2 linked regions of the Pseudonocardia sp. HH130630-07 genome follow. The protein of the gene in region 1 interacts with the protein of each later gene in a pairwise test. Links are inferred from orthologs where the notes say so. Each region holds a gene or a part of one and is shown in the gene's direction. Other genes may lie near its edges. The genes, in order: AFB00_RS19860 and ndk.

Evidence for each region.
Region 2: the proteins of AFB00_RS19860 (region 1) and ndk interact in binary tests that used the Escherichia coli proteins (3 or more experiments, as listed by UniProt). The link is inferred for Pseudonocardia sp. HH130630-07 from one-to-one orthologs.

What each region holds. Positions count from the first base shown.
Region 1 is NZ_CP013854.1:4,200,732-4,209,306, forward strand. Bases 280-3,185 are described here. They hold AFB00_RS19860 (uracil-DNA glycosylase), read left to right. Parts: upstream 280-1,345; coding sequence 1,346-2,026; downstream 2,027-3,185. Other genes in these bases: AFB00_RS19845 (monovalent cation/H+ antiporter complex subunit F), read left to right, coding at 280-393; mnhG (monovalent cation/H(+) antiporter subunit G), read left to right, coding at 393-791; AFB00_RS19855 (gamma carbonic anhydrase family protein), read left to right, coding at 822-1,346; AFB00_RS19865 (DUF1707 SHOCT-like domain-containing protein), read left to right, coding at 2,072-2,659; rpmB (50S ribosomal protein L28), read right to left, coding at 2,739-2,930. Also shown: AFB00_RS19840 (Na+/H+ antiporter subunit E), read left to right, coding at 1-130; more of AFB00_RS19845, read left to right, coding at 127-279; more of AFB00_RS19875, read left to right, coding at 3,186-4,648; AFB00_RS19880 (ATP-dependent DNA helicase RecG), read left to right, coding at 4,649-6,814; AFB00_RS19885 (hypothetical protein), read right to left, coding at 6,822-7,550; AFB00_RS19890 (pyruvate carboxylase), read left to right, coding at 7,730-8,575. UniProt on the Escherichia coli protein: Excises uracil residues from the DNA which can arise as a result of misincorporation of dUMP residues by DNA polymerase or due to deamination of cytosine.
Region 2 is NZ_CP013854.1:653,504-656,384, reverse strand. Bases 1-2,792 are described here. They hold ndk (nucleoside-diphosphate kinase), read left to right. Parts: upstream 1-1,087; coding sequence 1,088-1,498; downstream 1,499-2,792. Other genes in these bases: AFB00_RS03175 (tryptophan-rich sensory protein), read left to right, coding at 2,107-2,792; AFB00_RS03180 (GNAT family N-acetyltransferase), read left to right, coding at 1,495-2,031; AFB00_RS03190 (DUF4233 domain-containing protein), read left to right, coding at 611-1,045; AFB00_RS03195 (bifunctional folylpolyglutamate synthase/dihydrofolate synthase), read left to right, coding at 1-614. In the rest of the region: more of AFB00_RS03175, read left to right, coding at 2,793-2,881. UniProt on the Escherichia coli protein: Major role in the synthesis of nucleoside triphosphates other than ATP. The ATP gamma phosphate is transferred to the NDP beta phosphate via a ping-pong mechanism, using a phosphorylated active-site intermediate.

The sequences.
Region 1 (8,575 bases):
GCTGCGCGTGATCGACGCGCTGGGCAGCCCGGAGGACGTCCGCCGGTGCCGGGAGGCGGTCGCCGCCGTCGCCCAGGGGCGGGACACCGGCCAGGACACCGGCCACGAGACGGGAGGGCGGCCGCGGTGACCATCGTCTACATGATCGTGCTGGCCATGCTGACCGCGGCGGGCGCGCTCACCATGTGGCGGCTGCTGCGCGGACCGACCACGCTCGACCGGATCGCGGCGCTCGACGTCGTCGTGGTGCTCATCGTGGCCGCGGCCGCGGTGTACGCCGCGATCTACTCCGACGGGTCGAACATCCCGCTGCTGGCCGCGGTCGCGCTGATCGCGCTGGTCGGGTCGGCGACGGCGGCCCGGCTCGTCGAGCGATGGGAGCGGCACCGCTGATGGCGCTCCCCGACCTGAACACGGTGACCACGGTGCTCTCGGCCGTGCTGATGCTCGCCGGCGGCCTGTCCTGCCTGATGGGCGCACTGGGCCTGGTCCGGCTGCCGGACCTGCCGGCGCGCCTGCAGGCCACCACGAAGCCGCAGACCCTCGGGCTGCTGCTGATCCTGCTCGGCGTCGCGGTGCGGCTGGAGTTCGAGAACTCCTCGACGCTGCTGCTCGTCGTGCTGTTCCAGGTGCTGACCGCGCCGGTGATCTCCCAGGTGGTCGGCCGGTCGGCGTACCGCAGCGGGGCGATCGACCGCGACGCGCTGGTCGTCGACGACCTGGCCGAGCGGATGGACGCCGACGCGCGGGCCGCGGGCCCGGAGCGCAACGGGCCCGGGGGTCCGCACTGACCGTTCCGGCCCCACTCGTACCCTGCGGGTGTGCCTCTGTACGCGCTCGGTGACGCCGAACCGGACATCCACCCGACCGCCTACGTCCACCCGGACGCCGTCGTGATCGGGAACGTGACCCTCGGGGCGGAGTCGACGGTCTGGCCGACCGCGGTGCTCCGTGGTGACGACGGCCGGATCGAGGTCGGGGCCCGCACCAGCATCCAGGACGGCTCGATCATCCACACCACGCTGCGCCGGGCCACGGTCATCGGCGACGAGGTCACCGTCGGGCACAACGTGCACATCGAGGCCGCGACGATCGCGGACCGGGCGCTGATCTCGTCCGGCTCGGTCGTGCTGAACGGCGCGGAGATCGGCGAGGGCGCGGTCGTCGCCGCGGGCGCCGTCGTGTCGCCGGGCGCCGAGATACCCGCCCACCGGATGGCACTCGGGGTACCGGCCCGGGTGCGGGAGGGCCACGAGGTGCCCGCCGACCGCTGGCGGCGATCCGTGGAGTCCTATGTCGAGCGCGGCCGCCGGTTCCGCGCGCAGCTGCGGAAGCTGGAGGGCTGATGGCCGCGAAGCCGTTGCACGAGGTCGTCGAGGCCGGGTGGGCCGAGGCGCTCGCCCCGGTCGCCGAGACCGTCACGTCGATGGGGGAGTTCCTGCGGGCGGAGATCGCCGCCGGTCGCCGCTACCTGCCCGCGGGCGCGAACGTGCTGCGCGCGTTCCAGCAGCCGTTCGAGTCCGTCCGGGTGCTGATCGTGGGCCAGGACCCGTACCCGACGCCCGGGCACGCGGTCGGGCTGTCGTTCTCGGTGGCGGCGGAGACCCGCCCGCTGCCGCGCTCGCTGCAGAACATCTTCCGCGAGTACACCGAGGACCTCGGGCACCCCGCGCCGTCCTCCGGCGATCTGACGCCGTGGACCGAGCAGGGGGTGCTGCTGCTCAACAGGTGCCTCACCGTGGCCCCCGGCGAGCCGGGTTCGCACCGGAACAAGGGCTGGGAGGAGATCACCGAGCAGGCGATCCGGACCCTGGTCGACCGGGACGCCGACCCGATGGTCGCGATCCTCTGGGGCCGTGACGCCCGCAACCTGGTCCCGCTGCTGACCGACGTCCCGTGCATCGAGTCGGCCCACCCCTCGCCGATGTCGGCGGACCGCGGTTTCTTCGGCTCGCGGCCGTTCAGCCGGGCCAACGACCTGCTGGAGGAGATCGGCGGGGACCCCGTCGACTGGAAGCTGCCCTGAGCGGGTCCGCGGCCCGGCCGGGTCCCGGCGGCTATTGTCGTCCCCGTGACCGACCCGGAGGAGATACGCATATCGGACGCCGACCGGGAGGCCGCGGCGCAGCGCCTGCACGCGGCGCTCGGCGAGGGCCGGATCACCCTGGTGGAGCTGGAGGAGCGCCTCGGCGTGGTCTACGCCGCCCGCACGGCCGGGGAGCTGCGCCCGCCGCTGGCCGACCTGCCCGGCGCGTCACCGGTCGCCGCGGGTCCGGCCCGTCCGGTCGGTGACGGCACCCCGCTGAGCCTGCGCACCGGGGCCGGGACGCTGCGCCGGGCCGGTGACTGGCACGTGCCCGCCGCGCTGCGCCTGACCACCGGCATGGGCACCATCCACCTCGACCTGTCCGAGGTGCGCGACCTCCCGCAGCGGATCGACGTCGAGATCGCCACCGGCATGGGGGAGATCGTCATCGTGCTACCGGCCGGGGGCACCGCCGACGTCAACGGTGTCGCCGGGTCCTGGGGCGAGATCCGGACGAAGGTGCCGGGCACCGCGGGCCCCGGCCCGCACCTGACGGTGCACGGCAAGGTCGGGATGGGATCGCTGACCGTGCGCGGTGCCCGCACCGGCTGGTGGAAGCAGATGATGGGCTGAACCCGGTCCTGGCCCCGGACGCGAGGAAGGCCCGGCTCCGTGGAGGAGCCGGGCCTTCGCCGTGATGCTGTTCCGCGTCTCAGACGCGGGCCACCTTGCCCGCCTTCAGGCAGGAGGTGCAGGCGTTGATCCGCCGGCGGTTCCCGCCGTTCAGCGCGGTACGCACGGTCTGGATGTTCGGGTTCCAGCGACGGTGGGTGCGGCGGTGCGAGTGCGAGACGGACATGCCGAAGCCCGGACCCTTGCCACAGACGTCGCAGACGGCAGCCACGTCGGACACTCCTCAGGGTTTGACGAACAGTTCACCAAGCCCGGGCGTGCCTGGGCTCGAAGGACGAGTCTAGCGATCGGTGTACCGCGGTCTCCGCGGGGGCCCGGCGCGCCTAGGGTGGAGCCGTGGCCCCGCCGTTCGACACCGCGTTGCTGCGCCGCTGGATCGACGCGGCCGCCGAGCGCCTCACCGCGGCCCGGGCCGAGATCGACCGGGTGAACGTCTTCCCGGTCGCCGACCACGACACCGGGTCGAACCTGCTGCTCACGGTACGGGCCGCCGGATCGGCGCCGCTGGACGGCGGCCCGGCGCGGGCTGCGGCCGCACTGGCCGCGGCGGCGGTCCGCGGAGCCAGGGGCAACTCCGGGCTCATCGTGTCCCAGCTGTTCCGCGGGGTGGCCGAGGAGCTGGCGTCGGGCACCGCGGCCGGGGCGTCGGCGCTGCTCGCCGGGGCCCTGCGCCGCGCCGCCGACCTGGCGTCCCGCGCGCTGTCGGCGCCGCGGACGGGGACGGCGCTGACCGTCCTCGACGCCGCGGCGACGGCGCTCGCGCACGCGACCACCCACCGCGGCGGCGCGGGGACCCTGCCCGGCGCGGCGGGGATCGCCGCCCGGGCGGCGCGCGAGGCACTGGCCCGGGCCGCGGAACGGCCGGTGGAGCTGGTCCGTGCGGGCGTGGTCGACGCGGGCGGGCTGGGGGTCGTCGCGGTGCTCGACGCGCTCGTCGAGGCGCTCGGCGGGGACCCCGGCCCGGCCCCCTCGCCGTGGTGCGGGCCGCCCCCGGAGCACCTGCCGGCCGCCGGTGCCCCGGTGCCGCAGCCGGTCTACGAGGTCACCTACCGGCTGGCCGATCCGGGGGCCGCGGCGCTCGCCGTGCTGCGTGCCCGGCTGGGCGGGCTGGGCGACTCGGTCGTGGTGGCGGGCGACGGCGCCGGCACGGTCGGCGTGCACGTGCACACCACCGAGGCCGGGCCCGCGGTCGAGGCGGGACTGTCGGCGGGGCGGCCCGCGGCGATCCGGGTGGAGGCGTTGCCGGCCGCGGTGCCGACCCGGGCCCGCGCGGTGCTGCTGATGATCGAGAGCAGCGGTGCGGGCGCGCTGGCCAGGGCCGCGGGCGGGGACGTGCTGGTCGCCGACCCGGACCCGACGGTCGACGAGGTGCGGGCCGCGATCCGGGCGACCGGAGCGGCGCACGTCGCGGTGCTGCCGTGCGCGGCGCACCGCCGGACACTGGCCGAGACGGCGGCCGGGCAGGTCCGCGCGACCGCCGGCGACGGCGGGACCGACGTGGTGGTCGTCCCGACGTCCTCGGTGCCCCAGGGGCTCGCGGCGCTGGCCGTGCACGACCCGGACCGGCGGGCGTCGGACGACGTCGTCGCGATGGCCGAGGCCGCGGCCGCCACCCGGACCGGCGGACTGCAGGTCGCCGAGGCCGAGGCGCTCACCTGGGCGGGGCCGTGCCGCCCGGGCGAGGTGCTCGGCCTCTCCGACGGCGAGGTCGTGCTGATCGCCCCCGATCTCGCCGTCGGTGCGCTGTGGTTGGCTCACCGCATGCTGACGCCGGGAGGGGAGCTGGTGACGGTGCTGCTCGGTGCGGCCGCCGAGGATGCGCTGGGTGAGCGGTTCGCCGAGGACCTGCGGCGCAGGCACCCGGAGGTCGACGTGGTGCTGCACCGCGGGGAGCAGGGCGACTACCCGCTGGTGCTGGGGGTGGAGTAGGTGGACGGGTTCGACCTCGACAGCAGGCTGGACGGCCCGCTCGGCAAGAAGGCGGCCGACGCGCTGGCCCCGCTGGGCCTGGAGACGGCCGGCGACCTGCTGCGGCACTACCCCCGCCGCTACGTGGACCGGGGGCGGCTGACCGACATCGCCGGGCTGGTCGCCGGGGAGCACGCGACCGTGGTCGCGCAGGTCGCGCGGGCCGAGCTGCGGGAGATGCGAGCCCGGCGCGGGAAGATGCTCAAGGCCGTCATCCGGGACGAGAAGGGCGGCGAGCTCGACTGCACCTTCTTCAACGGCTGGAAGCTGCAGGGCTTCGTCAAGCCGGGGGTGGTCGGCGTCTTCTCCGGCAAGGTCGGGGTGTTCAACCAGCGGCTGCAGCTCACCCACCCGCAGTTCGAGGAGATCGACGAGAACGACTCGCTGCGCCCGTTCCTGTCGGTCTACCCGGCCAACGCCAAGGTGACCTCGCAGGCCGTCGCCCGGTCGGTCCGCCAGCTCCTCGACCAGGTCGACGACCCGACCGACCCGTTGCCGGAGTCGCTGCGGGAGCGGGAGAAGCTGCCCGGCCTGGGCCGGGCGCTGCGCCGGATCCACGTGCCGGAGGCCGAGGCCGACATCCATGCCGCCCGGCACCGCCTGGTCTGGGACGAGGCGCTCGGCGTCCAGCTGGCGCTGGCGCTGCGCCGGGCCGACGCGACGGCCCGGCCCGCCCCGGCCTGCCCGCGCACCGGCACCGGCCTGCTGGCGGCGTTCGACGCGGACCTGCCGTTCCCGCTGACCGACGGGCAGCAGGCCGTCGGCGAGGAGATCGCCGCGGACCTGGCGGCCGGGCACCCGATGAACCGGCTGGTGCAGGGCGACGTCGGCGCCGGCAAGACGATCGTCGCGCTGCGGGCGATGCTGCAGGTCGTCGACGCGGGGGCGCAGGCCGCGATGCTCGCCCCCACCGAGGTGCTCGCCGCGCAGCACGCCCGGTCGCTGCGGGCCATGCTCGGCGCGCTGGGCCGGGCCGGTGAGCTCGACGCGGCCGACGACGCCACGTCGATCACCCTGCTCACCGGGTCGATGGGGGCCAAGGCCCGGCGCCGGGCGCTGCTGGACGCGCAGTCCGGCGCGGCCGGGATCGTGGTGGGCACGCACGCCCTGATCCAGGACACGGTCGGCTTCGCCGAGCTGGGGCTGGTCGTGGTCGACGAGCAGCACCGCTTCGGCGTGGAGCAGCGCGACGCGCTGCGCTCGCGCGGTGAGCGGGCCCCGCACATGCTGGTGATGACGGCGACGCCGATCCCGCGCACGGTCGCGATGAGCGTCTACGGCGATCTCGCGGTCTCGGAGCTGAAGGGCCTGCCGCGCGGCCGCTCGCCGATCACCACCACGGTCGTCCCGCTGGCCGAGCACCCGGGCTGGATCGAGCGGATCTGGCAGCGGATCCGGGAGGAGGTCGAGCGCGGCCACCAGTGCTACGTGGTGTGCCCGCGGGTCGGCGACACCGAGGCGGGCGACGCCGAGCTGCAGGAGCCCCCACCGGAGGAGGGCGGGTCCGAGCGGCGCGCCCCGCTGGCGGTGCTCGACATCGCCCCGATGATCACCGAGAAGCTCGCCGGGCTGCGGGTCGGGATCCTGCACGGGAAGCTCCCGCCCGAGGAGAAGGACGCGACGATGCGCGCCTTCGAGCGCGCCGAGCTGGACGTGCTGGTCGCGACCACGGTGATCGAGGTCGGGGTGGACGTGCCGAACGCGACCGGCATCGTGCTGCTCGACGCGGACCGGTTCGGCCTGTCCCAGCTGCACCAGCTGCGCGGCCGGGTCGGCCGGGGCAGCGCCGCCGGGCTCTGCCTGCTCGTCACCGAGATGCCCGCCGCGACCACCGCCCGCGAGCGGCTCGACGCGGTCGCGGGCACCACCGACGGGTTCGAGCTGGCTCGGCTCGACCTGGAACTGCGCCGGGAGGGCGACGTGCTGGGCGCCAGCCAGTCCGGGTCCCGGTCCGGGTTGAAGCTGCTCTCGCTGCTGCGCCACGGCGAGGTGATCGCGAAGGCCCAGGTCTACGCGCGGGACCTGGTGGGGCACGACCCGCAGCTGAGCGGGCACCCGCGGTTGCGGGACCTGGTGGGGGAGACGCTGGGGGACACCGAGCGGGCCGCCTACCTGGACAAGGCGTGACGGGGCGTCAGCCGCCGGGCAGCTCGCCGCGGGCCCTGGCGTCCAGGTGGGCGCGGGCCGGGCGGGGCAGGTGCACCGTCCCCGCGCGGTCGAGCCGGTCCAGCTCGGTGCGGGCCCGCGCGTAGGCGGCCAGCCGTTCCGGCTCGGAGTCGGAGTCCCGGGCGGTGGTGAGCAGCTTGACGACCCGCTCCACGGCGCGCCGCTCGTCGGGGGTCAGCCCCGCCAGCCGGATCCGGTCGGCGGCCTCGACCGCCGCCCGCCACGCCCGCCGGGCGTGCTCGACCGCCCGCGCGTACGACGCGCCGTACGGCTCACCCGGGTACCCGTCGGTGTCGAGGGCCTGCGCGGCCGCGAAGGCGTCGACGAAGCGGGCGGTGCTCGGGACGGCCACGTCCGACAGCGCCGGACGGCGCAGGACCGCCATCGGGTCGGTCTCGTGGGCGGCGAACTCGGCCCGCACCCGCTGGTGCTCCGCCCGGGCCCGGCGCCACTGCTGCTCGGCGGTCACCCGGGTGGGTGCCACGGCCGGCGGGGTACCGGAGACCTGGTGCCGGTCCGGGCGCCGCACCGCCTTCCAGGCCCCGACCACGAGCAGGGCCACGAGCACGACCAGCAGCACCTGCACGAAGGCACCCACGACCACGACCACCGCCGTTCCGGCCAGCACGACCGCCGCGGACCCGAGCACGAGCCGTGCCGCCGGGTGCCCGGCCCGGCGCCGGACGCTGTGTCTCATCCCTCCTTGCTACCGGAACACCGGTGGCGGCGGTGCGGTCCGGACGGGTGGTCCCCGGGCCGTCCCGCCACGTGGTCGTCCGGTGGTGGTGGCGGAGTCCCGCGTGTCAGGATCGTCCGCCCGCCGCCGCGGGCACCCCCGTTTCCGGGTGTCGACGCCGAACTGGACGAGGAGAGGCGATGTTCCGCAAGGTGCTGGTGGCCAACCGTGGGGAGATCGCCATCCGGGCGTTCCGGGCGGCGTTCGAGCTGGGCGTGTCCACGGTCGCCGTCTTCCCGCACGAGGACCGCAACTCGCTGCACCGGGCCAAGGCGGACGAGTCCTACCAGATCGGTGAGGTCGGTCACCCGGTCCGCGCGTACCTGTCGGTGGACGAGGTCATCCGGGCCGCGAAAAAGGCCGGTGCCGACGCCGTCTACCCGGGCTACGGGTTCATGTCGGAGAACCCGGACCTGGCGCGGGCCTGCGCCGACGAGGGCATCACCTTCGTCGGGCCGCCCACCGAGGTGCTGCACCTGACCGGGAACAAGTTCCGCGCCGTGGCCGCGGCCCGCGAGGCCGGCGTCCCGGTCCTGGAGTCCTCGGAGCCCTCGTCGGACGTCGACGAGCTGCTCGCCGCGTCCGAGAGCATCGACTACCCGATCTTCGTCAAGGCGGTCGCCGGGGGTGGCGGGCGCGGCATGCGCCGGGTCGCCGAGCCCGGTGACCTGCGGGACGCGATCGAGGCGGCCAGCCGGGAGGCGGAGTCGGCCTTCGGCGACGGCACCGTGTTCCTGGAGCAGGCCGTCGTCAACCCGCGGCACATCGAGGTGCAGATCCTCGCCGACGGCGACGGCAACGTCGTCCACCTGTTCGAGCGGGACTGCTCGGTGCAGCGCCGGCACCAGAAGGTCGTCGAGATCGCCCCGGCGCCGAACCTGGACCCGGAGCTGCGGGACCGGATCTGCGCCGACGCGGTGAACTTCGCCCGCCAGATCGGCTACGTCAACGCGGGCACCGTGGAGTTCCTGCTCGACGAGCGCGGC
Region 2 (2,881 bases), 3.5 Mb from region 1 along the record:
ACCTGCAGGGCCTGTCCGGGCGCTACGACGACGTCTTCCTGCCCCTGCACGGCGAGCACCAGGCGTCCAACGCGGTGGTCGCGCTCGCCGCGGCGGAGGCGCTCGTCGGGGCCGGGACCGCGCAGCTGCTGGACCCGGACGCGGTGCGGGCGGCGTTCGCGTCCGTCCGCTCCCCGGGCCGGCTGGAACCGGTCGAGGGCGGCCCGGACACCCCGACCGTGCTGCTCGACGCCGCGCACAACCCGGCCGGGGCCGCCGCCCTGGCGACCGCGCTGACCTCGGAGTTCCGCTTCACCCGGCTGGTGGGGGTGCTCGGCGTGCTGCACGGCAAGGACGCCAGGGGCATCCTGGAGGGCCTCGAACCGGTGCTGCACGAGGTCGTCGTGACCACCAACTCCTCGCCCCGGGCGATGGACGCCGACGAGCTCGGCGCGCTGGCGGCCGAGGTGTTCGGCTCCGAGCGGGTCAGCGTGGAACCGGTGCTGGCCCAGGCGGTCGAGCAGGGCCGCGAGATCGCCGAGGAGGGCGGTGCGTCGGGGGTCGGCGTCGTCGTCACCGGGTCGGTCGTCACCGCGGGCGAGGCCCGCGCGCTGTTCGGCAAGGAGCCCGAGTGAGCACCGGCGAGCCGGGGGACGCCCCGCGGATCCCCGGCGTCCCCGACGGCGTGCGACCGCCCGCGACCGACCCGATGAAGGGCGCCCGCGGGGTCGTCGCGGCGACACTGATCCTCGAGGCGATCGTGGTGCTGCTCGCGCTGCTGGTGCTGCCGCGGTTCGGCACCGGCTCGACGGCACTGGGCGCCGTCGTGATCACCGCGCTGGCCGTGGCGATGATCCTGGTGTCCGGTCTGCAGCGGCGCAGCTGGGGGCTGCTCGCGGCGCTCGGCCTGCAGGCGCTGCTCGTCGTCGCGGCGCTCCTGTTCGTCCCGTCGCTGCTGGTGGTCGCGGGTGCGTTCGTCGTCGTGTGGGGTGTCCTCATGTGGATGCGCCGCGAGGTGGAGCGGCGGATGGCGGCCGGGACGCTGCCGTCGCAGCAACAGGAGTGACCGCCTCCGGGGCGCTCACCGGGCGTGGTTACCCTGGCCCGCGTGACTGAACGCACTCTCGTCCTGGTCAAGCCCGACGGTGTCGCGCGCAAGCTCGTCGGAGAGGTCGTCTCCCGGATCGAGCGCAAGGGCCTCGACATCGTGGCCCTCGACCTGCGCACCGTCGACCGTGAGCTGGCCACCCAGCACTACGCCGAGCACGACGGCAAGCCCTTCTTCGAGGAGCTGATCTCCTTCATCACCTCCGGCCCGGTCCTCGCCGCGGTCGTCGAGGGCCCGCGCGCCATCGCCGCCTGGCGGCAGGTCGCGGGCGGCACCGACCCGGTCGAGAAGGCCACCCCCGGCAGCATCCGCGGGGACCTGGCCCTGGAGACCGGGTCGAACCTGGTGCACGGCTCGGACGCCCCCGAGTCCGCCGACCGCGAGATCAAGCTCTGGTTCCCGAACCTGTGAGCGCCGGCGCCCCGGTCACCCACCGGGTCGCCACCCCGCAGCCCGGCGCGGCCGAGGCGCTCGGCGAGCTCTGGATCGCCGTCACCGAGGCCGGCGGCGCCGTCGACTTCGTGCCCGGTGCCGATCCCGGTGAGATCCGGGCCCTGGCCGCGGCCACGATCGACGACGTCCGTGCCGGTGCCGCACACATGATCGTCGCCGGCGAGCAGACCGCGCCGCTGGGCACGGTCCTGCTCGTCCCGGGCCGGGGTCTCGTCGCGCACCGGGCCGACGTCCAACGCCTGATGGTCCGCCCGGACCACCAGGGGACCGGCCTCGGGACGGCGTTGCTGGCCGCGGCCGTCGAGCTCGGCCGCGAGATCGGGGCGGAGCTGCTCACCCTCGGCGCCCGGGGCGGGACGCCGTTGCCGGCGTTCTACGCCGCCCGCGGGTTCGCCGAGTACGGCCGGCTCCCCGGCGGCGTCCGCCTCGCGCCGGGCGACGACCGCGACATCCACCTGTTCGCGCGCCCGCTGGACCGATCCGGGCGGTGATCCGGCCCGGTCCGTCGATCACGTCGCCCGACGGCCGGATGGCAGGCCCGGCCCGCGGGGGTCACCATGTGCGTCATGACCGTGCTCACCCCGCGCCCGACCACCACGGACCTGGTCCGGGGTGCCGTCGTGGCGGCACTGGCGATCGTGCAGGTACTGGTCTCCGCGTTCGGCGGAGCCGGGATCGGGGAGGTGGCCCGTTCCTACGACACGCCGTTGCTGGCGGCGGGCTGGGCCTTCTCGATCTGGGGGCTCATCTACCTGGGGTTCGCGGTGTACGCGGTGTACGCGCTGCTCCCGGCGCAGCGCGGGCGGCCGATCCACCGGCGGACCGGCTGGTGGCTGGCCGCCTCGGCGGTGCTCAACCCGCTCTGGATCCTGGCGTTCTCCGCGCGCTGGGTGGTCGCCGCGGAGCTGGTGCTGGTCGCGCTCGTCGCGGTGCTGGCCGTGGCGTACTCCCGGCTGTCCCGGGAGGAGGCACGTGACCTGCCGGAACGGCTGGCCTTCCGGCTCCCGGTCTCGCTGTACCTCGGCTGGTCCTCGGTCGCGCTGGTGCTGGGCCTGATGGCGGCCGGGAGCTCGGTGGGACTGCCCGCCGAGGGCGTCCTGCCGCAGACGGCGGCGGTGCTGCTGCTGGTGATCCTCACCGCGGTCGTGCTGTCGGTGATCGGGTCGACGTCCGGGTTCGCCGGGTTCGCCGCGGGTGTCGTCTGGGCGCTGGCCGGGGTGGCGGCGAACGACCGCCCGATCGCCGTCACCGTCGTCGCGGTGGTGGCGGCGGTGCTGGTGGCGGTCCAGGCCGTGCGCCGGGTCCGGCGCTCGGTCCAGCCGGCCCGGCTGGCACTGGGCT